Regions from separate parts of the Paenibacillus mucilaginosus 3016 genome, predicted to be linked through region 3. Evidence: riboswitches for the same ligand, from Rfam matches in the RefSeq annotation. Region 3 holds a riboswitch; each other region holds the start of a gene.
The links. A riboswitch is a leader RNA that binds a small molecule or an ion and turns the genes downstream of it on or off. The one in region 3 is predicted to bind cyclic di-GMP.
Positions count from the first base shown of each region.

Region 1: another riboswitch for cyclic di-GMP. It lies ahead of sda (sporulation histidine kinase inhibitor Sda); the one in region 3 lies ahead of PM3016_RS12350 (GGDEF domain-containing protein).
Region 2: another riboswitch for cyclic di-GMP. It lies ahead of PM3016_RS00150 (PilZ domain-containing protein); the one in region 3 lies ahead of PM3016_RS12350 (GGDEF domain-containing protein).
Region 4: another riboswitch for cyclic di-GMP. It lies ahead of PM3016_RS36020 (OmpL47-type beta-barrel domain-containing protein); the one in region 3 lies ahead of PM3016_RS12350 (GGDEF domain-containing protein).

Region 1 covers NC_016935.1:5,862,969-5,868,333, forward strand. The annotation lists gene PM3016_RS38815 (hypothetical protein) at 1-70, shown strand, start outside; gene PM3016_RS23940 (RCC1 domain-containing protein) at 223-1,386, opposite strand; cyclic di-GMP riboswitch class I at 1,587-1,674, shown strand; gene sda (sporulation histidine kinase inhibitor Sda) at 1,808-1,945, shown strand; gene PM3016_RS23945 (sensor histidine kinase) at 2,009-3,133, shown strand; gene PM3016_RS23955 (ABC transporter ATP-binding protein) at 3,337-4,452, opposite strand; gene PM3016_RS40165 (ABC transporter permease) at 4,455-5,365, opposite strand, start outside.
Region 2 covers NC_016935.1:27,662-33,026, forward strand. The annotation lists gene PM3016_RS00130 (zf-HC2 domain-containing protein) at 1-10, shown strand, start outside; gene PM3016_RS00135 (hypothetical protein) at 7-1,170, shown strand; gene PM3016_RS00140 (DedA family protein) at 1,330-1,935, shown strand; gene tadA (tRNA adenosine(34) deaminase TadA) at 1,999-2,478, opposite strand; cyclic di-GMP riboswitch class I at 2,820-2,907, shown strand; gene PM3016_RS00150 (PilZ domain-containing protein) at 3,019-3,729, shown strand; gene PM3016_RS00155 (peptidoglycan recognition protein family protein) at 3,858-4,583, shown strand; gene ychF (redox-regulated ATPase YchF) at 4,764-5,365, shown strand, end outside.
Region 3 covers NC_016935.1:2,872,156-2,877,520, reverse strand. The annotation lists gene PM3016_RS12360 (glycosyl hydrolase 53 family protein) at 1-1,895, opposite strand, end outside; gene PM3016_RS12355 (hypothetical protein) at 2,120-2,332, shown strand; cyclic di-GMP riboswitch class I at 2,600-2,692, shown strand; gene PM3016_RS12350 (GGDEF domain-containing protein) at 2,761-4,239, shown strand; gene PM3016_RS12345 (amidase family protein) at 4,362-5,365, opposite strand, start outside.
Region 4 covers NC_016935.1:8,599,128-8,604,492, forward strand. The annotation lists gene PM3016_RS36020 (OmpL47-type beta-barrel domain-containing protein) at 1-2,658, opposite strand, end outside; cyclic di-GMP riboswitch class I at 2,753-2,849, opposite strand; gene PM3016_RS39055 (hypothetical protein) at 3,070-3,231, opposite strand; gene PM3016_RS36025 (GlsB/YeaQ/YmgE family stress response membrane protein) at 3,692-3,949, shown strand; gene PM3016_RS36030 (cold-shock protein) at 4,236-4,460, opposite strand; gene PM3016_RS36035 (cold-shock protein) at 4,607-4,807, opposite strand; gene PM3016_RS36040 (methyl-accepting chemotaxis protein) at 5,070-5,365, opposite strand, start outside.

The sequences.
Region 1 (5,365 bases), 3.0 Mb from region 3:
ACGCATCGTCATTCACGGGGCGGACGGCGAGTTCTATTATCTTCTCGCGGACGAGAGCCTGACCGCTTAAGCTCGGTCCACTATGCAAGGTCAGCTCCAAAAAGCCCCGTAATCTGCCGCAACGATGAACCGGTGCGGCAGGTCAGGGGCTTTTTGGATAGGGGCGGAAGAAGGAAAAGTGAAGGACGCGGCGGACCTGCGCCTTATCTGCTCAGACAGCCGTTACGGCAGCTTGACCTGCACCGGTGTCAGTGATTTGCGGAACGTAGCGTCCCCGAGCTGGCCGAGCGCATTCTCCCCCCAGGCCCAGAGCGTACCATCCTTTCGAAGCGCGAGATAATGGCTCTCCCCCGCTTCTACTGCGATAATGTCTCGAAGGCCTGCCCATGGTTGGGGAGTATCCCATTTCATCGTCTCCTTCGATCCCGACGCCCAAGCCGGGTTCAATCCCCAGAAATATAACGAGCCGTCCTCACTTAAAGCGAGGGTGGAAAAAGAAGTTGTGATCACCTCGGTTACGTGACTAAGCCCTTGGATTTTGACCGGCTTCCGGATCACCGGTTTATCCCGGTCGGATACAGGTTCGGTCTGAGGTCCAATCTGATTGACCACATTATTCCCCCAGCCCCATACGTCGCCATGCTTGTCTATGGCCATAAAGTGGCCCGCCTCTTCGCCTTGAGACAGCTTTACGATCCCTTCCAGCCCTTCCACCTTAGTGAATTTCTTGTCTGTGTTCAGGTTAAAGCCCTCGAACTGCTTCCACTGCCATACGGTTCCATCCTTTTTAACGATAACAAGAGAGCCAATGCCTGCCGAGATATCGACTGCATCCGACAGATCGGAAACGGGACTCGCTTCTCCCGTACCATAGGGCGGATCGATCCACATCCATACCCGGCCTTCCTTATCCAGCGCGGCGTACAGGGACATGCCGGCAGATACTTTCACGATATTGGATAACCCCGTGATCTGCTGGGGGACGGAAAACTTCGACCCTCCCTCTCCCGTCATCGGGTCGATCACCCAGTCGCAGGACCAGGTCCACACCGTCCCGTCCTCTTTCAGGATCAGATTCCGCTTCACGGAAGCCGCAACTTGTTTTGCGCCTGCGAGACTCATGATCCTCTCGGGCTTGTTGTCGTGAACGATGGTCTCCCCGCCGGTGACCTGTGCCTTATTGCCCCAATACCACAGGGACCCTGCATCATCCATGACGACATTGTGCCTGGCGGCTGAGGAGAAAAAGAAATGCGCTCCTTCCGCAGCAGGACCCGCCGCATCCTGGGCCGAAACCGGTCCTGCCGCCGTCAGCAGCAGGGAGGACAGCAGCAGGGAGGTCCCTAGTAAACGGGTACGAGAAAAGGATTTCTTCCGATAATTCATCCTAAAACACACTCCTTATTTCTATATATGGATTTAATTTCCACAAACTTTTAACGCATCTCCCCGCTCACTTGTTGCATTTTTTCTATTTTTTACCTGTTTTTCAGGGCAAAAGACTCGTTTTGTAAGGTGAAATGTATCGAAAGCAGGTCTTGGAGTCTATACAAATACGCCAGGAATCAATACAATAGAAGTATAACTTCCGACAAAGGCAAACTCCTCTAAAGGGGAGGACGCAAAGCCACGGGCCTACCGAACATCCTGTTCCACGGCTGCCGGGCTGCCGTTAGTCTAACCCAAGCGGCTGTACTGTCTGCAGGGGCAGTCCATGCGTGATCAGCGATCATCAGAATCTGCACCATTCTACCTTGGCACAAATCTTCTGATCTCGTGAGAATTTGTCCTTTTGGAGGTTACCAGCTTGAATCATTCCCTTGAAAAATTATCGGATGAAGATCTTCTGGAGGCCTATCTCCTGGCTCTCGATTTGAAACTGGAGCCCAGCTTCATCCGCTTGCTGCGGGATGAAATCGACCGCAGACAACTCCATATGGATTGATACACAAAAGGAGCATATGCAGGCAGGATGTCTACTACCCTTCAAGGATTGCTGTTAACGCGAATGAATCCCATCATCACTCAGTGGGTCAGCGGAGTGGAAGAACGCTTTCCCGGAAGGTATGATTCCGCAGAGCTGCTGCGGACGGCCGAATCCTATTTTCACCTGGTCAATGACTGGCATATCCCTTTGGAGCTTCACCCGCTCTTCCCGGTGATTCCGGCGCTCACCCGCTATCATGTATCGATGAGCACGCCGCCCACCCATCTTTTGGAGAGCTCCCATCTATGGCGTTCCATCCTGCTGGCCTCCTCCACCGAGCTGTATACGGAAGGCCTGGTTTCCGGAGACGAGCTGATCTCCGACATGCCCCGCATTCATGGGCGGATCGATGAGATCCAGTATGTGATATCCTCGGGCTTCTGGGAGCATTCCCAGCGGCAGCTCGACTCGGCCATGACCCAGATGCACAAGGAGCGGCTGCAGATGGCCGGCAAGCTGGCGGCCAGCATGGCGCACGAAATCCGCAACCCGCTGACCACGATCTCCGGGTTCCTGAAGCTGCTGACCTCGAAGATTCCGGCCGAATCGGCAGGCGCCGTGAAGCATTACGTATCGATCATTCAGGAAGAATTCAACACGATCCAGATGCACATCAACAACTTCCTGAACTTCTCTAAGAACAAAGAGCAGGAGCCCTTCCGCGAGGTCGGCATGGAAGAGCTCATTCTGGGCATTGTGAATCTGGTTGCACCGCGTCTCAGCAGCGAAGGCATCGAGCTGCTCTCCGGCGTGGAAGGCCCGAACATCCGGCTGCGCGTACAGCAGGTCGGGATGCAGCAGGTGCTGATCAATCTCATCAACAACAGCATCGATGCGGTACAGCACATGGAGCCCTCCGAGCCCAAGATGATATCCATCCACGGCTTCGAGGACCGGGATCACACCTATATACGGGTAACGGACAACGGCCCGGGCATTCCCCCGGACGTCAAGGACAAGCTCTTCTCGCCGTTCGTCACGAGCAAGACCACCGGCACCGGGCTCGGCCTTGCGATCTGCAAGCAGCTCGTAGAGCAGCACGCCGGCGTGCTCTCCTTCGACTCCCGTCCCGGCGAGACCTCCTTCACCGTCAAGCTCCGCAAAACCGGTGTCGGAGCGGTTCCCGTCAACAGTGCTTCCGTATGATACGGAGTACACCGCAAGATCAAATCGAGCCCTGGCGAGATTTTGATTCTTGTATGTGAAGCGAAGCCCGCTGCGAAGCCGGCTTTTTTGCTTTTGTCCGCGCGATGAGGCGGAACACAACCACCAAAAGACCAAGGGCCCTCGCGGTCCCTTGGTCTTTTTGGCGCTGCCTTCCGATCCCCTTCTTCCGCCCCGCCATCCGATCAGGCCTGAGGGAAGGAATTCCCTCCGCCCCAGTACACCGTGACGTGGGAGCCAAGGGCGAACCGGTCGGTGGCATGGATCTCCCACACTTCCGTGCCCGTGTCGACGTAATAGTGGTATTCACTGCCCTGGAACTGGGCGGCGGTCACCCGGCCCGGTATGCCGCCTCCGCCAGCGAAGCCCAGCATCAGCTCGCCCGGCCGGACCGGCATCACCCCGTGCTGCCGGAAGGCAGGCGGCGGCTCCTCGCAGGCCCACAGCTCCGCCGAGCCTCCCGCCCGCGGCCGGAACCCGCCCTCTTCCCAGCTGCCCTCCACCAGGTTCGCCTTCGAGACGAACCGGGCGGTGAACGGAGTCTCCGGGCGCATGTACACTTCCTCGGGAGGGCCCGCCTGCTCGATCCGCCCCTGGTTCATCACGATCACCCGGTCGGCCATGGCCAGCGCCTCTCCCTGATCGTGGGTCACGTATACGACCGCGGCCCCGCTCAGCCGGTGCGCCTCCTGGATCTCCCGGCGCATCTCCACCCGGAGCAGGGCATCGAGCGCGCTCAGCGGCTCGTCCATCAGCAGCAGCCGGGGGCGGGGCGCAATCGCGCGTCCGAGCGCCACCCGCTGCTTCTGGCCGCCGGAGAGCTGATGCGGCCGGCGGTCCGCCAGGGCCGAGAGGCCGAGCGCCTCCATCACTTCGCGGACCCGCTCCTCGCGGGAGGCCGCCGGCTCCTGATGCCGGTTGTGCCGCAGCGGAAACCGGATATGCTCGGCCACCGTCATGTGCGGCCAGAGCGCGAAGTGCTGGAACACCATGCCGAGGCCTCTCTGCTCCGGCGGCACGAGCACGCCGCCTCCGGCGACAAGCGTCCCGTTCATCCGAATCTCGCCGGAGCTCGGGGCCTCGAAGCCGGCGAGCAGGCGCAGCAGCGTCGTTTTGCCGCAGCCGGAAGGACCGAGCACCGCCGTGAATTCGCCCAGCGCCAGGCTCAGGTCGACCGGATGCAGCGCCGGATCGCCGCCGAACGTCTTGGAGGCGCCCCGCAGCTCGATCAGAGGAGCTGCCTGGGGCTGCCTTCCGGCCCCTCCCGTTTCCGTTCGGGCGGCCTTTATCGTATTTCCCATGCTCATGCTTTCCTGATGCCTCTCTTTCCTGCAAAATGCCGTATCCCCGCCATCAGGCCACAGCCTGCCCCCAGCAGGAGCACTAGAAGCGTCGACAGCGCCGTGGAATACACCGTGTCGCCCCCCTGCTCGAAGCCGAAGACCGTGATGCCGATCGTCTCGGCTCCCGGCGACCAGAGCAGCGCGGAGACCGTCAGCTCCGTCAGCGCCGTGAAGAAGACGAGGAGCGCGCCGCCGGCCAGGCCCGGCAGGAGCAGCGGCAGCAGCACGGTGCGCCAGACCGCCGTACGTCCGGCACCGCCCGCCCGGGCCGCCTCCTCCATCGAAGGGTCCACTAGGGCGAACGCCGCCAGGCCCGCCCGCAGCTGCAGCACGAGAAACCGGCAGACATAGGCGATGAACAGGATCGCCCCGGAGCCGTAGATCCCCGGATTCCATCCCGGCAGCGGCTCCATCCAGGTCAGGATCATCGCCAGTCCGAAGACGATGCCCGGCAGGGTATAAGGCAGCGCGAGTCCAAGCTCCGCGGCTCTTGTCCACCGGGATGGCCGTCGGACACACAGATAGGCGATCGCCGTCCCGAGGACCAGGATGACGGCCGCCGCAGCCCCTGAGAGCAGCAGCGAGTTGCCGATGGCCCGCCACACCTTCGGGGTCTCGAGCAGGATGTAGCGGTAATTGGCGAGCGTGGCGTTGGCCGGCCCGAAGGGCAGACCGTACGCCCGCTTCAGCGAGGTGGCGGTCATCGAGAGCAGCGGCAGCACCGTCACGAGGAGCAGCCCGCCGGCGAATGCCGCTTCGGCTGCCGGTCGCCACCGCCCGAGGTGCAGGCGGGCGGCCGTCTCCGGCGCACGCGTCTCCGGCACCCCGCCGCGGCGGACCGAGAGCCGCTGCAGCAGGGCGCCGCCCGCGG
Region 2 (5,365 bases), 2.8 Mb from region 3:
TAACCGATGAACACGACAAAACATCCGATGGCCGCTCTGCTGCTGTCGTTCATACCGGGACTCGGACACCTGTACAGGGGCAGAATCATCAAAGGGATGATTTATGGGATCTTATTTTTCGGACTGGCACTCCTGTCGTTCTTGTCTGCCGTGATATTCAGGGAGACTGAACTGGGCATACTCCTGTGTCTGGGCGGCATTGCCGTGGGGCTGATCAACCTCGCGGACATGATCGTGTCCCTTCTGACTTCCTCCCATCCGACGAGACCGCCCTCTTCATATCCGGGACGAGTATACAGCGAAGAGGGGCCGCAATCGTTCCAAAGTCCTCATGCAAACGAAGGACGTACACACGCATCTCAAGATTACCCGCCTGCAGCGGCGAACGACCGTTATTTTACCGTATTCCTTTCGTTGATTCCGGGGCTGGGGCACTTTCATCTCGGACTGATGCAGCGGGGCCTGGCCTTCATGGCGGTGTTCTTCGGCTTCATTGTAATGACGCTGTTCCTCGCAGCATTAACCGGTCAGGACGATTTCTTCGTCTTCCTCGGGGTTCTCCCCATCGTCTGGCTGTACTGCATGTTCGACTGCGTACAGCTTCTGAAGCGCCGGGAAGCCGGGGAGCCGCTGCTGGACCGGACGTTTTTCGATGATTTTCAAGAGTGGCGCGGACCCGGGCGAAAGAACCGCACGCTGGCGGCGATCCTCTCCGTCTTCCCCGGAGCGGGCCATATGTATCTCGGCCTCCAGAAGAGGGGATTCCAGCTCATGGCGGGATTTCTGCTCGCGGTCTACATTCTGGATGTGCTGCGGCTCTCCCTCTTCATGTTCCTGATTCCCCTGCTGTGGTTCTTCAGCTTCTTCGACGCCCTTCAGCATATCTCCCGATGGGAGAAGGAGGAGCTCCGGGATATCCCGGTCGTCGAGTGGATCCTGCACCATCAGCGCGGGATTGGTATTGGACTCCTCGGTCTCGGTATTTATTATCTGTTCGATCAAGTGCTGCTGCAGGTGCTCGACCTGTGGGTGACCCCCGAGACCCAGCAAAGAATCGTCTACTGGTTCGAGCGGTATTTTCAGACCTTCGTCGTCTCGGTGCTGCTCATCGGTGGCGGCATCCGGCTGCTGCTGGGCAGCCGTGGTAACGGGCAGGGCAGGCGGATGTGACGGAAGCCCCCGTAAGAAGAGGGAGTGCGGAAGAGTGCGCAGGGCCAATGAGAGAGAACCGTTCCTTAACCGGAACGGTTCTTCGGCGTTTAGGAGAGGGGCTCTCCGGGAAATCTGGATAGAGTACGGGGCCGCCTGACATGCCGCCCTCGAAAGGAGATGGAGACCATCACGATCGATACGCTGCTCTCTTACATTCACCAGTTCGGCTACCTCGCGCTGTTCTTCGCCCTGTGGCTCGGCATCGTGGGGATGCCCATTCCGGATGAGGTTGTGGTGATGACCGGCGGCATGGTAGGTGCGCTGCATCTGCTGAGCCCGCTTCCGGCCTTCGTAATTACGTATGTGGGCGTTGTCTCCGGCTTAACCCTCGGATATGTGCTCGGCCGGGTCATGGGGCCTCCCGTGCTGGAGCGGCTCCGAAAGAAGAAGAGCATGGAGCCTTATATCGAAAAGTCCTATGCCATGCTCGACAAATACGGTTCGGGTACGCTGGTGTTCAGCTACTTTCTTCCCGTCGTCCGCCATCTCGTCCCCTACCTGGTCGGCATCAACGGCATGTCCTACCGGACCTATGCCCTCTATTCGTACCTGACGGGACTGCTGTGGACGATGGTTTATTTCGTACTGGGGTATTTTTTCGGGGACTCGATCGAGGTCATCTCCCGTGCAGTGACCCGGTACGGCTGGTATGTACTTGCGCTGCTGGCAGCCGGGGGCCTGGCTGTCATGTGGCTCCGGCCGCTGCGCCAGAAGGCCAGATAGACAACGAAGGGGAGGGACAAGCGGCTTGTCCTCTCCCCTTCGGGCTATGGGGGTATGGGGGCTTCACTGGTGACCGCCCGGCTTATTTTTTCCTCTCAGCCTGCGGAAGAAATCGGTCAGCATCGAGCCGCATTCCTCCTGAAGGATACCGCTGACCACGTCGACCCGGTGATTGAACCGTTCTTCCTGCAGCAGGTTCATCAAGGTGCCGGCACATCCGGCCTTGGGGTCATGGGTTCCATAGACCACCTGCACGATGCGGGACTGGACGATGGCGCCCGCACACATCGGGCAGGGCTCCAGCGTTACATACAAGCGGCAGTTCAGCAGCCGCCAGGCATCCAGATGCTCGCTCGCCTCGCGGATGGCGATCAGCTCCGCATGGGCCAGCGGATCTTTATCCGTCTCCCGCCGGTTATAGCCGCGGCCGATAATTTCCCCCTCACGGACGATGACCGCCCCGATCGGCACCTCCCGAATCGCCTCGGCTTTGCGTGCTTCTTCGATCGCAGCACGCATGAAGCGTACGTGTTCTTCCTCCATAGCTGCTAACCTCTCATTTCTGCTGATGTGGACAGGGTGCCGTCAGAAGTTATTCTTTGTCAACACGCTGTGGATAAATTTGTGGATAATCCGATCCGTTTCCCAGTCCATTGTAGAAAAAAGCGCTTGATAGAGCAAGTCTCTCTCCGGCCAGCAAACTTATCCACAGGCCCTTAACAATGTGAATAACTAACATGGTTTATACACATGTGAATAAATGGCGGGAAAAATCCTCGAAAAAAGGCTTGATGTATCAGGGATTCGTACCTATAATGAAGAGTATGAATAGGTATTAGTGCCTAATAACTGATGCTAAGTAACTATGCATATCATAAGAAACATTCGTTTCATGGCAAACCTGCCGAAAGGCAGGGACGCAAAGCTTAGGGTCTACGGTCCTGCAGGGACTATGACAGCCTGGCCGCCGAATGGACTCACGAACAACACGGCGGATCCCTCTTTGCGAATGGAGTCGGCCTTTTTGCTTTGGCTGCTCCCCAACATCCAGAACAAACATCCAATGCGAGAGGTGGCAACCCCATGATGAAGATGGCTGCAGCAAGATCAGCCTACAGTCTTACGGACGAGAAGTACCGCAGCCCCAGCGGCATCCTGCTTCACAGCCGGACGGTCGTTGAGAAGGCGAATTTCGTATCTACCGGTATTCTGAGCTTTGCGGAAGGCGATATTCTGGAGATCGAAATGTCGGAGTACAAAGTATTCGACCTCGGAGATACGGTGAAGCTTACCGTGTATTCTCCGGGCGGGATCTATATGTTCGAATCCACCGTGGTGGCCAAGGACCACGGTGCCCTGATTATCATCAATCCCCCGCAGAACCGGAACCTGTTTGCCGAGAAGCGGGAAAACCCCCGGATTACCGTGAAGGAAGAGGGCCGGGTGCTCTCGGTACAGATGGCTGACGGCACCGACCGGCTGCTCGAAGACAAGATCGAGCTCAGCGTGCATAACATCAGCATCAGCGGGATCGGGTTTACGATCAGAGAAGACCTGGGTATCGGCAAAGGCGCCGTAGTGCATCTGCATCTGCAGCTCGGTTTCGAAATGCCGTGCCGTGCGGAGATAGCCAGAACCGAGAAGACCGAGAACGGGGAGTTTTATTATGGGGCCCAGTTCATCGATCTGGCCAAGGATAAAGCGAATTCTCTGCGTGCTTACGTTTTGAAAAAGCAGGTGGAGACGCATTTCCGGACGAAGCGGGAAGAGTCGGCCAAGCGGATCTTTAAATAATCCGGCTTCGCCTCCCAAGGAACAAAGCGGGTCGTATGGACAATCTTATAACAGCCGACGTATGCGCCGCGTACCGTCCACCTCCTTGCAGCATATGCTGTAAGAAAGAAGAAGAGGTGGTGAGGAACGTGGCGTTTTTGATGAAGTACGAGATCATTCCGCGTTACTTGACCGGACCCAGCCAGAGAAGGCCGAAGCTTCCTTTGGCACGCTGCCGGTTCATGGTTGCCCATGATACGGGCAATCCGAGCTCGACGGCAGCGGCGAACGTGGCGTATTATGAGCGGACAAGGAACGATATGGCCTCCTCCGCTCATTTGTTCGTCGACGACCAGCAGATCATCGAGTGCATCCCCCTGCTGACGGGGGCGGCGGAGAAAGCCTATCATGTGATCTACAACGTGACGAGCGATAACGCGCGCTACGGCACCGATGCCAACGACACGGCCGGTGCGGTGGAGCTGTGCTACGGCGGGAGCATCAATCTCACGGAGTCCTACAAGCGGTACGTATGGGTCTTCGCCTATGCCTGCTACCGGTACGGACTGAATCCGCTGACGGACATTACAGGACATTACATCCTCGACCCGGCACGGCGCAGCGATCCGCAGACGCCCCTGCGGCTGCTCGGCAAATCGTTTGCGAATTTCGTACAGGATGTGGCTGACGAGCTGAAGGCCTGCACGATCGTTACGCCCCCGAAGCCCCAGGTGCTGATCTCGCCGGAGGATGCGAACAAGCTGATCAGCTTCCTGTCCGCGATCTACTACGCCGCGGAGGATGAGGAAAGCCGGACCGAGGTGAACCGGCTGGCCAACGAGCTGCGGCGGATCTCGGGGCAGCCGGAAGAATAAGAGGGAGGGCGGATCTGACAGGGATTTGCCCGCGATCAAGCCGGCTTCGCACGGGCGGGGACCGGCTTTTTACATAACCTCGGGTACCAAAAAGTGTAACTGCGTGACAAAATGGCTAATAATAAGCTATAATAGAATGTCAGAATCTAAGCGGAATACCGGATAGGAGTTGTCCTTGATATGGCTTTGAAAGCAGGAATCGTCGGGCTGCCGAACGTAGGAAAGTCCACGTTATTTAATGCGATAACACAAGCTGGGGCAGAATCAGCGAACTACCCGTTTTGTACTATAGATCCGAACGTCGGTGTAGTGGAAGTGCCGGACGAGCGTCTGGAGGGCCTTGCGAAGATCGTGACGCCGAACCGTATCGTGCCGACGGCTTTTGAATTCATCGATATTGCCGGTATCGTCAAGGGCGCGAGCAAGGGCGAAGGCCTCGGCAACAAGTTCCTCTCGCATATCCGCGAAGTCGATGCGATCGTGCACGTCGTCCGCTGTTTCCAGGACGAGAACATCACGCACGTCTCCGGCAAGGTGGATCCGATCAGCGACATCGAGACGATCAACCTGGAGCTGATCCTCGCCGACGTCGACTCCGTCGACCGGAAGATCGAGCGCTCCCGCAAAAACCTCAAGGGCGGCGACAAGAAGGTGGCCCAGGAAGTCGAGACGCTCGAGAAAGTCAAAGAAGCGCTCTACAACGACAAGCCGGCCCGCAGCCTCGACCTCACCGATGAAGAAAAGCTGCTGATCCGCGACCTGCACCTGCTCACGATGAAGCC
Region 3 (5,365 bases):
TACAGCTCGAACTCGTCGATGCTGCCCCAGCTTCCGTTGTTGGCATCGGCCTCGACCCCAAGAGTCAGCTCTCCGCCGGTCACCGTAATATTCGGAATGACGATATGCTTCCACTCATGCCATGCGGTATTGACGATGTCCGCGGTCAGCTTGTCGCCCGCCGCATTCACCGCGAAGAGCTTCAGGCTCTTCTCCCCGCCGCCGCCCTGCGTGCGTACGGCCGCGGTATACGTACCGTCCGGCAGTCCGGTAACCTTCTGCTCCACTTTGAACGTATAAGGCCGGTCAAGATAATAATGGAGGGAATAATCGCCGCTGTAGGCATTGCCTGCCGGTGCGCTTGAATTCTCGGCATCGAGTGCTTCCGTATCGCCGCTCAGCGTCCATCCGCTGAAATCCCCGGCTTCGAAGCCCGCATTGGTCACATAGTTGCGTGTACCTTCCACGGTAACGACCGCTTCCGCCTGAAGGGAAGCCCCTTCGATCGTCCCGGCAATCCGGAGCGTGCCCGGCTTCGTGAGATCCTCCGGACTCACCGCTTCCCAGTCCACCGGAAGCAAGCGGATCGAGTCGTCGCTGAACTCCCCCTTCACCGCGGCAGGAAGCTGGAGCTCGCCGCCGACCGTAATGTCCAGCGTCACCGGCTGCACATATTCCAGCTCCGCCGCGTAAGGCTCGCCCTCCAGCGGGGCCGAAACGAGGTTATACACATCGAGCGATGGAAGCGCATTGCCCTCGAAGTCGAACATCGCCTGGTTGTCCCAGCCGTTGCCCTCTCCGATTTTCCACCCTGCGCCCTCTACCGGAATCCAGTCCTGCTCCCAGTAGAACACGCCGAGACCGCGGCCGCCCGGCACCTCATGAACCGCGTTCATGATATCCCGCACCGCCTGGGCCTGCCCCTGCACCGTCGCTTTGTAGCCTCCCGCGCTTTCTTCCGCCGGGCCGAAAATGTTCGTGAACCCGTCGCCGTTCTCCAGCGTATGCGCATAAGCCGTCTCCACAACGATGACGTCTTTGTCGTAGCGCGTGCTGATATCGTTCATATTGTGCTTCAGTTCTTCCAGCGTACCGTGCCAGTACGGGTAGAACGAGAGGCCGATGATATCGAAGTTCACGCCGCGGAGCGTAAGCGCATCGAACACCCTGCGGTACAGGTCGTTGTCTCCTCCGTCCGCCAGATGCAGCATGATCCGCGTCTGATCCTCCGGATCGTTATCCTCCACCGCGCGGATCCCCGCCTTCAGGAGATTCGCGAACCCGTCGTAGCCGCCGATCTCTTCCCCTGCGGACTGCTGCCACGTCTTGCCGTCCGGCCAGATCATGCCGCCGTTGGTCTCGTTGCCGATCTGCACCATATCCGGCATCGCATCCTGCGCCTTAAGCTCTTGGATCACGCTGTCGGTATAGTCGTAGACCGCCTGCTCGAGTTCGGCGCCGCTGAGACCTTCCCAGGCAGCCGGCTTCAACTGCTTGCCCGGATCCGCCCAGAAGTCGCTGTAATGGAAATCGAGCAGCACCTTCAGGCCCAGCTCCTTCGCGTAGACGGCAGTCTCCACCGTCCTCGCCAGGTCATTATTGCCGCCCCCGAGCGGATTTCCGTCCGGATCCACCGGGTTGTTCCAGATCCGCAGACGGACCCAGTTCGTCCCGTGGTCTTTCAGGATCTGCAGCGCATCCTTCTCCACGCCGCCGTCGTAGTAACGGCCACCGCTTTCTTTAATCTGGCTCAGCATGGAGACATCCGAGCCTTTAATGAAATCCGGGCTCAGCCCCTCAATGGGATTGATGCGGATCACACTCTCCTGCTCTGCAGCCCGTGCCCCCTGCGGAACCCATGTCAGCGCCATGGCTGCCACCAGCAGCAGGGCCGTGCTTTTTTTCACGAATCGCATGCCTCAAAACGACCTCCCTGACTTCGTTGTAAGCGGTTAACCAAACTTCTTGCCGACCGCTGAACCGATTATAGCAAACGCTCCCACAGGGATTACCCCCGTAAAATATCATTCTTCTGTACTTTTTGCAGGAATCTGTGTTCCCTCGCGGCCCTCCGTTCCCTTTTATTTTGAGAGGAACTGTGGTAACTTGAATTTCATATGAAATTCAGGAGGACAAGAACATGGCCAAGCCGCAGTTCCGTTGGAACATTAAACTGAAGAAAAGCAATTCGTATTTGGGGACCGTATACCTCGAGGAGCCGCTTCCGGAGGTTGAGGACGTCATCATGATCGGCGACAAGAAGTATTCGCTCGTGGAGATTCAGCCGGGGAGCACCCGCGATTCCCACGATGTCTTCGTAGAAGAAGTCAAGAAGGATGCGCTGAAAAAATAACGCAGCCGAATCCGTCCGGGTTTATGCCCGGGCGGCCGCTGCACGCCGAAGGCCGGAACGGGAGCTGTCCTCCCTCCGGCCTTCTTTCATTCCCCACAGGTTCTGCCGGTGTACGCCGGAATCCGCTGTTTCCCGTTCTCTCTTGAATCTGACACGGTTCTTCCTGAAGAGACATTTTTTTCATTTTGACGAATCCCAACGTATTGTCTATTATTATATGTAACGATTTATTTCCTCCGGCTTTTCATTCGACAATCCATAACTCTACTTGTTCAATAGCAAACTTATTGAAAAATAAGGACGCAAAGCCTCGGGCCTAAGGAATGAACCTTCTCATTCTATGGCAGCCGGGCTGCCTTAGTGGTGTGCGCGCAACCATCACCTGCTTGGGTGGTGGTTTTTTTGATTACAAAAGGGGCGCTTCCAACATGAGATCAATCCACTCTTCCCGCCTGCTGATCTTCGGTCTGCTCTTCGTCTTCGTGCAGGCTGCCGTGTCCTTAGGGTACGGCCAATATATTCTTCCGCTCTATCTGATGGATATCCTGGCACCGGCCATCTCCCTCGGGGTGGTGATCCAGGTCATCCGTGCCCATACCGGACCCCAGAAGGGGTTCTGGCTGCTGATCGGCACCGCACTCTTCTGCGAGATGACGGCCCAGCTCATCTGGGGCTCCTACGAATGGATATGGCAAACGGAAGCACCGGACATCGGGATTGCGGACATCTTCTGGGTCTCCCAGTCGCTGATCTACCTGGTCGCATTCTATGGATGGGTGCGCTCGGGCGAGAAAAACCGTTACCTGCTCGACTCCATGATTCTCGTGGTGAGTCTTGCCGTCGTCAGCTGGGAGTTCCTGATCAAGCCGATCTACCAGGGCGATGAGAATCTTGATCTCATCACCATCTCCGTCGATCTCATCTACCCGATCACCTCCCTGCTCATGGTATTCATCCTCACCTGCTGGCTGCTGAACGGAGAGCGGCGGATGAGCCGCCGAACGATGCGGATGCTCGCGATCGGCTGCCTAAGCTATATGTCCGGGGATACGCTCTACATGCTGCTGATCGATATCCACTCACTGGATTCGCTTGAGCCCTGGATCGACACGTTCTGGACGGGAGCCGCCTTCTGTATGGCGGTGGCCGGACTCCGTTCCCTATCCGGCAAGCCGGGTACAGCCGGGGCCGAGGGGCGTGTCGGCCGCGTGATCCGGTTCTCCGTTCCGTATATCGGCCTGCTCCTGCTGATCGGGATTCTGGTCTTTTACCGCCTCACGACAGACGTGTTCGTCTGGGGCTTGACCCTTACCGTGCTGCTCGTGCTGGTCCGGCAGATCCACTTCCTCACTGAGCGGGAGATGCTGAACGACAAACTGCGCCAATCCCTCCGCAGGTTGGAGAGGATCGCAAGCTGTGACAGCCTGACGGGGCTGCTGAACCGGAGGGTGTTCGAGCTGGAGCTTGAGGGAAAGCTCTCCGGCCCGGGACAGGAGCCCGTGGCTGTTCTCTACTTCGACCTGGACAAGTTCAAGCCGATCAATGACAATCACGGGCACCGCACCGGTGATCTGCTCCTGCAGGCAGTGGCCGAACGGCTGTCCTCCCTGCAGAAAGACGGCATCAGCATGGCCCGGCTCGGGGGAGATGAATTTGCCATTGCCGTCCCCCTCTCTTCCCTCGGCAGCCTGGAGCGGCTGCAGGAGCTCTCCGAGGCCGTCGTCCAGCTCCTCTCGAAGCCGTACCGCCTGGAGGAGGTGACGCTCCGGACCTCCCCGTCCGTCGGCATCGCCCTGTACCCGCAGGATGCACGGACGATGCCCGACCTGCTCGATGCGGCGGACCAGGCCATGTATGAGGCCAAGCGACGCGGGGGCCGGGGATTCGCTTTTTATCGAGGCGGATAGACCTGCTTTGGGCGGTTGCACCGCTGTGCGTACCGACCACGAACATCATGCCAATGACAACAGCCCCCTTGCCGCAGCTGCGGCAAGGGGGCTGTTTCATTTTATGAGTGCCTATGCGTGAATTAAGGAAGAAGGACCGGCGGTTTGCGGTGCTGCGTTCCCTGCTCATAAGCGTAAGCCAGCTGAATCAGATGGCCTTCGTCGAAGGCGCGTCCCAGGAACTCGAGTCCCACCGGAAGGCCGTCCGGAGTGAAGCCGGCTGGCACCGTAACGGCAGGGAAGCCGGAGAACGGACTGAACTTCGTATTCGGACCGGAGTTCTGCGGCTCTCCGATCGGGGCCGCCGGGTAAGCGGAGGTCGGATACACGATCGCATCGAGATCATGATCCGCCATCACCTTCAGCAGCGATTCCTGGGTCAGCTTCGTACGGAAGAGAACGATATCTTTGTACTCTTGCGTATCAAGGGATTCGCGGGCGTTGCGGGCTTTCATCGGCTCTTCCTGCGTCTTGATGTACCGGCCCGATTCGATGATGTCGTTCAGCGTCGCATAAGGTGCCTTCGGCCCGAGCTCCTTCAGGTAATCGTTCAGGTGGAACTTGAACTCGTAGCCGCTGAGGCTCGGGTACTTCCCGATCTCGGCCGCATGCGGGATGAGGATCGGCACCGTCTGCGCGCCAAGCCGCTCCAGATCATCGACAGCCTTGTAGACCAGGTCGCTGACCGCCTTCTGCTGCGGCTCCGAGCCGATCAGCTCCACAGCCACGCCGATCCGGGCTCCCTTGAGTCCGTCGGCATCCAGGAACGAAGTATAGCTTGCGGGAATCCGGCCCACGCCGAAGGCCGTTGCGGTATCATCGGGGTCATAGCCTGCCGTGGCATCGAGCAGGATAGCCGCATCGGTGACGCTGCGCGCCATCGGGCCGCCGACGTCCTGCGTGAGGGCCAGCGGGATAATCCCGTCACGGCTGGACAGGCCCACGGTAGGCCGGATCCCTACCAGGCTGTTGAAGGCGGACGGAACGCGGATCGAACCTCCGGTATCGGTTCCCATCCCCGCTGCCGCGAAGTTCGCCGCGATGGAAGCGCCCGTTCCGCCGCTCGAGCCGCCCGGGTTGAACTGCA
Region 4 (5,365 bases), 3.0 Mb from region 3:
CGTGCTCGTTACCGACTTCTTCAGTACGCGCTGACCGCCTTGGATGGCATATACGCGGTATGCTGTTGCGTAGGAGACCGTGTTCCACGAGAGCACGATATCATTGCCCGAAGAAATCGCATGGCGGAAGTTCCCCGGTGCCTGCATGACAGGGAAGTCCAGCGTGAACGTCAGTGTGCTGCCTTCCGGCGATTCGCCGAAGCGGTCGCTGACCGAGTGTACGACATAGGTGTAGTCCGCTTCCGGCTGATTGGCCAGGATAGCCGAAGTGGTTGTAACGGTGTTCACCAGTACCTTCTCGGTACCTTTCATCTGGTACACTTTGTACGATGTGGCATAAGTAGAGGCCGTCCATCTCAGCGTTACATCATTGCCGCTCGAGATCGTGTGCGTCAGGTTGGCCGGCGGCAGCATCGTCTGCTCATTCACCGTTACAGACACCTGGCTTCCCTCCGGAGACTCCCCGAAACGGGTGCTGACGGAGTGAACGACAAACGTGTGCTCACCGTTCGTTAATTTGGAGATCGTAGCATAAAGGGAAGTCACTGTGGTTTTCAGTACCTTTTCCCCGTTCACGAGCTCGTATACTTTATAGCTGTTCGCATAGGTAGCGGCGGTCCAGGTAAGAGCCGCATCGTTGCCGTTCTGGAGCTTAACCGTCAGGTTGGCCGGAGGAGCCACGACCGGATGCACGACCGGTACGATGATTTCCGCACCGCTTGGGGATTCGCCCAGAGTATTGGACACCGAGTGAACGACATAAGTGTATTCCCCAGCCGGAAGGTTCGAGAACCCAACCGATGTTGCAGTAACCGTGTTCTTCAGCACTTTCTGATCGCCGGAAACCAGGTATACCTTATAGCTGTTGGCGTAAGGAACCGCGGTCCATTTCAGCGTCAGATCATTGCCGTTGGCAATGGTATGCGTCAGCCCGGTTGGGGCGGCCATCGTCTCACCATTCAACGTGAACGTAAGCTGTGTGCCCTCTGCCGATTCACCGAAGCGGTTCGAATAGCTGCGAACCTCGTAGGTATAGCTGCCCGGCTGCTGATTATAGAACGTGATGTTGGTGGTGGACACCGTACTCTTGAGCGTGCGCTGTCCATTGACGATTTGATACACCTTGTAAGAGTTCGCGTTGGCGGCCGCATCCCAGGACAGGACGAAGTCCGTCGCGTTCTTGGCCGTCTGGATCAGGTTGGCAGGAGGCTGCATCACCGGAACCTCGACGGAAATGGAAACTTCGCTGCCTTCAGCGGATTCGCCAAACTTGGAAGAATATGAGTGCACTTTGTACGTATACGTGCCGCTTGGCTGATTGGAGAACGTGACCGTCAGCGTGCTTACCGTGCTCTTCAGCACAGGCTGTCCGTCCACGATCTGGTATACCTTGTAGCCGGTTGCGTTCGCAGCGGCAGTCCAGGTCAGGACGATGTCATTCACATTCTGAAGCTTGGCGGCCAGTGCCCCTGGCGCACCCATGGTGACGGAGCCAACGGTGATCGATACGGAGGCCGCCTCGGCGGAATCCCCGTAACGCGTGCTCGTCGAACGGATCTCGAACGTGTAATCGCCTGCCGGCTGGTTCGTGTAGGTTACCGACGTGCCGGTCACCGTACCCTTCAGTACCGGCTGACCGTCTACGATCTGGTACACCTTGTAGCCTGTTGCATTGGCGGCGCCCGTCCAGGTCAGGACGATGTCATTCACGTTCTGAATCTTGGCTGCGAAGTTAGTTGGAGCAAGCATCGTAATGCTGCTTACCGTGAAAGAAACCTTGGCGCCTTCGGCAGACTCGCCGAAACGGTCGCTGTATGAGCGGATTTCGTAGGTATAGTCACCTGCGGGCAGGGCCGTAAAGACCGTGCTCGTGGTGGTTACCGTCTTCTGCAGTACGGGTTGTCCGTCGATGATCTGGTATACTTTATACGAATTGGCATAGGCGGCGGAGTTCCAGCGAAGCGTTACATCACTGCCGTTCGACAGCGTGTATGCAGGATTCGTCGGTGCAGCCATAACCGGTGTTCCCACGGTCACCTGAAGCGGATTGCTGCGCTGGGATTCGCCATAGAGCGAGTTCACAGCGGATACTGCATAGGTATAAGTTCCTGCTTGAGTGTTCGTTATAGTGAACGTCCGTGCAGCCGTAGTCGTGATCAGCGAGGCATTGCCATCGGCCGAAATGCTGTACAGGCTGTACGTCTGGGCGTTCGCGGAGGAACCCCAGCTCAGTACAATATCGTTACCATTCTGGATGGTGTGCGTCAGTGTTGCAGGCGCAGCCATCTCCGGATAAACGACATCCACTTGAACCGGAGCACTCGGTCCCGATTCCCCTTCGGCGCTCAGCGTCGACACCACGTAGGTGTAGCTGCCTTCGGCCAGGTTGTTCAGCGTGTAAGAGGTTGTCGTCGATTTGGCGAGGGGCTTCAACTGACCCTCTCCGATCTCATAAACCTGATAGCCTGTGGCTCCATACACGGAGCTCCACGAAAGCTTTACGTCATCCGGGGTCACAAACTGCGATGCCAAGTTGCTTGGCGGCAGGATGGACGAATTCGTTTCTGCGGCAAAGGCGCTTACTCCCGGAAGAATCAGTTGAAGGAGCAGCATCAAGGAAACAAAGAAAGAGAAATGCGAGCGATACGGTTTGCCCATGAATTTAGTCCTACCTTTCTTGGTGTGTGAGGGGCATTGGTCCAATAAAAAAAGAACCCCGGACAAGGTTCATAGGCATTGAGCTATGATTCCTTGTGGCAACCGGCTGCCTTCCATCAAGAGAATCCCTTGAGGGTTCAGGCCCTGTGGCTTTGCGTCACGCAGTTTCCTGCGTTTTGCCCTTTTCACTAGAATATGATTTGTACATCTCTATCATATTCGATTTAGGGCGAACTGTCTATAGAAAAGCACTAGGTTTCTAGGTACAAATACCTTAAATCATAAGTTTTTGTCGAAAAATATCGAATTACGCGCAAGGATCTCCTTAACTTGGAAAACCCTTTCCCCCGGCTGTTCACTTCACTTGCCGGTACCTGATAACTTACAGCTTTATTCCCCTTTATTACTCTGCTAGAAGAACCGATCTCTCCCCGAAAGGCCCGGCTCCACGCGGCCGATGAGCCGGCGGCCTGCGTGCCGCTCTTGGAAGCAGCCTATCTGCACGGTGTCGATGTGCACATCCAATACGTCGGCGGCACGGTGTCCGCTGCCGTCCTGTCTCTGCTGAATCACGGAGCCCGCATTCCCTATACAGCCAGACTCCCGGTATAAACCGGAGCCGCCCGCCTCGGTCTACGGATGCAAACGGCGCCCCGGGTCAACAGCGCCCTCAAGAAGGGGTTCCAACCAGCGATGACACCCCGCTTCGCCGAAGGATTCAGCACTTGCCGGCCGTCGGGAAGGAGATCTGAAGTACGCCGGGCACCTCATTGAAAGCTTTAAAGGCTTCGATAAGATGCAGGCCGCCTCGCCCTGTTCTCCGCCGGCAATCTGAGCAAGCAGTTCGTGATAGTGTCCGATTGATGGGTAACGTTTGAAGCCTCCTTCCCGAATTCTCTTGTCGCCGGTCTTTGCGGCTGCCCCTGTTCTTGTACGGGGACTGCTTCTTTTATCGGCGTGATTCTACCGCGATTTGATAGGTTAATAGTAAGCATCCAACGCTTCATACACAAATAAAAAGGAGGTAGTTCAAATGGGTTTCTTGTGGTCCTTGATTATTGGCGGTATCATCGGTTGGCTGGCTGGCATGATTATGGGGAAAGATCTCCCCGGCGGCATTATCGGTAACATCATCGCAGGTTTTGTAGGCGCATGGCTCGGTGGTCTTCTCCTGGGTGACTGGGGTCCGGAAGTCGGCGGCTTCTATATCGTCCCTGCGTTGATCGGATCGATCGCGCTGGTCTTTATCGTAAGCCTGATCCTGCGCTCCATTGGACGCAACAGGGTCTAACGAAGCGATACGGACAGCACTGCCGCCGCTATAGTGGAAGCCTTCGCTTTCACTATCACTTTCGACAAGATAAGCAAAGAGCGCCGAAGCTGGATACTTCGGCGCTCTTTGCTGTGCAGGAATAGAACCAGTAAAGACGGGGATCAAGCCGTGGGCTTTATGCCGCAGCAAGCTGCGTCGGTCCCATCCCAAGCCTTAGGACATGCAAAAAACGGTACGGCCCACTCCCAACCGGAGAGAGGCCGTACCGCTGTATAGGGTCATACTTCAGGAGCAGACAGGAACGTCAGGACATCGTAGCGCTTTTCTTCTTCGTTTCACGCTGGGGGACGACAAGCTGCGGGACCATCTTCATGCTTCGAACCATGGGGACATTGCACAGCGGGCAAGCCGGCACATGCTCCATCGCATAGTGATCCCGCATCCAGCTGCGGCAGCCTTCCTGCTCGCAGGACCATACCGCCGTGTTCTCGAGCGGCGCCGCGGGAGCAGGTTTTCTTCGAAAATACATGATTCTCCTCCTTATGATTTTCCCTCAGGAAAGGGGCGCTTCCACCCTGTTCTTCAGCCGAAAAACAGGAAGCCCCCCTTCCATTTGACCATAAAAAACTGCCCCTAACACCGGTTAAGGGCAGTTTTTCTTTTGCATTGTGGGTATTACAGCTTTACAACGTTCTCAGCTTGTGGACCACGGTTGCCTTGAACTACGTTGAACTCTACGCGCTGACCTTCGTCGAGGGTTTTGAAGCCGTCGCCTTGGATTGCGGAGAAGTGTACGAATACGTCGCTGCCGCCTTCAACTTCGATGAAGCCGAAACCTTTTTCTGCGTTGAACCATTTCACTGTACCTGTTTGCATGTGAGAAAACCTCCAAAGTTTGATTTGTAACATGTTCTTTTATCTTCATTTGAAATAAAAAATTCACACATTACAAAAGGTTCCATCTTACAAATGATAACCCTTTACAATATGTGAATTCAGGTTACAAATATATGATATGCTTACATCTTACCACAGCGCGAAAGGGATTGCAAGGCGTGTGCCCAGAAAAAAGAAAAAAAGTTATTCCATAGAGAAGAGGCTGCCGGCTCCCCGGCAGTCTCCCTGTCTCCTGGCTGCATTATACTTTGAAACGGCTGACCAGCGACTGCAGCTCCGCGGCCATATGCGCCAAGTGCTGTGAAGAGGCGGACATCTCCTCCATAGTCGCCAGCTGCTCCTCGGTAGCCGCCGAAACATGCTGCGTCCCCGCTGAAGCCTCTTCGGCGATCCGCAGAATCTCCCGGATGGTCTCCGTCATCTGCTGCGTGCCGGCGGCCATCCCGCGTACTCCTGCCGAGACTCCCGCCATGCGTTCGGCCAAGTCGGCCACAGAGCGCTCGATCTGCCGAAACGACCGCCCCGCTTCCTCTGTGC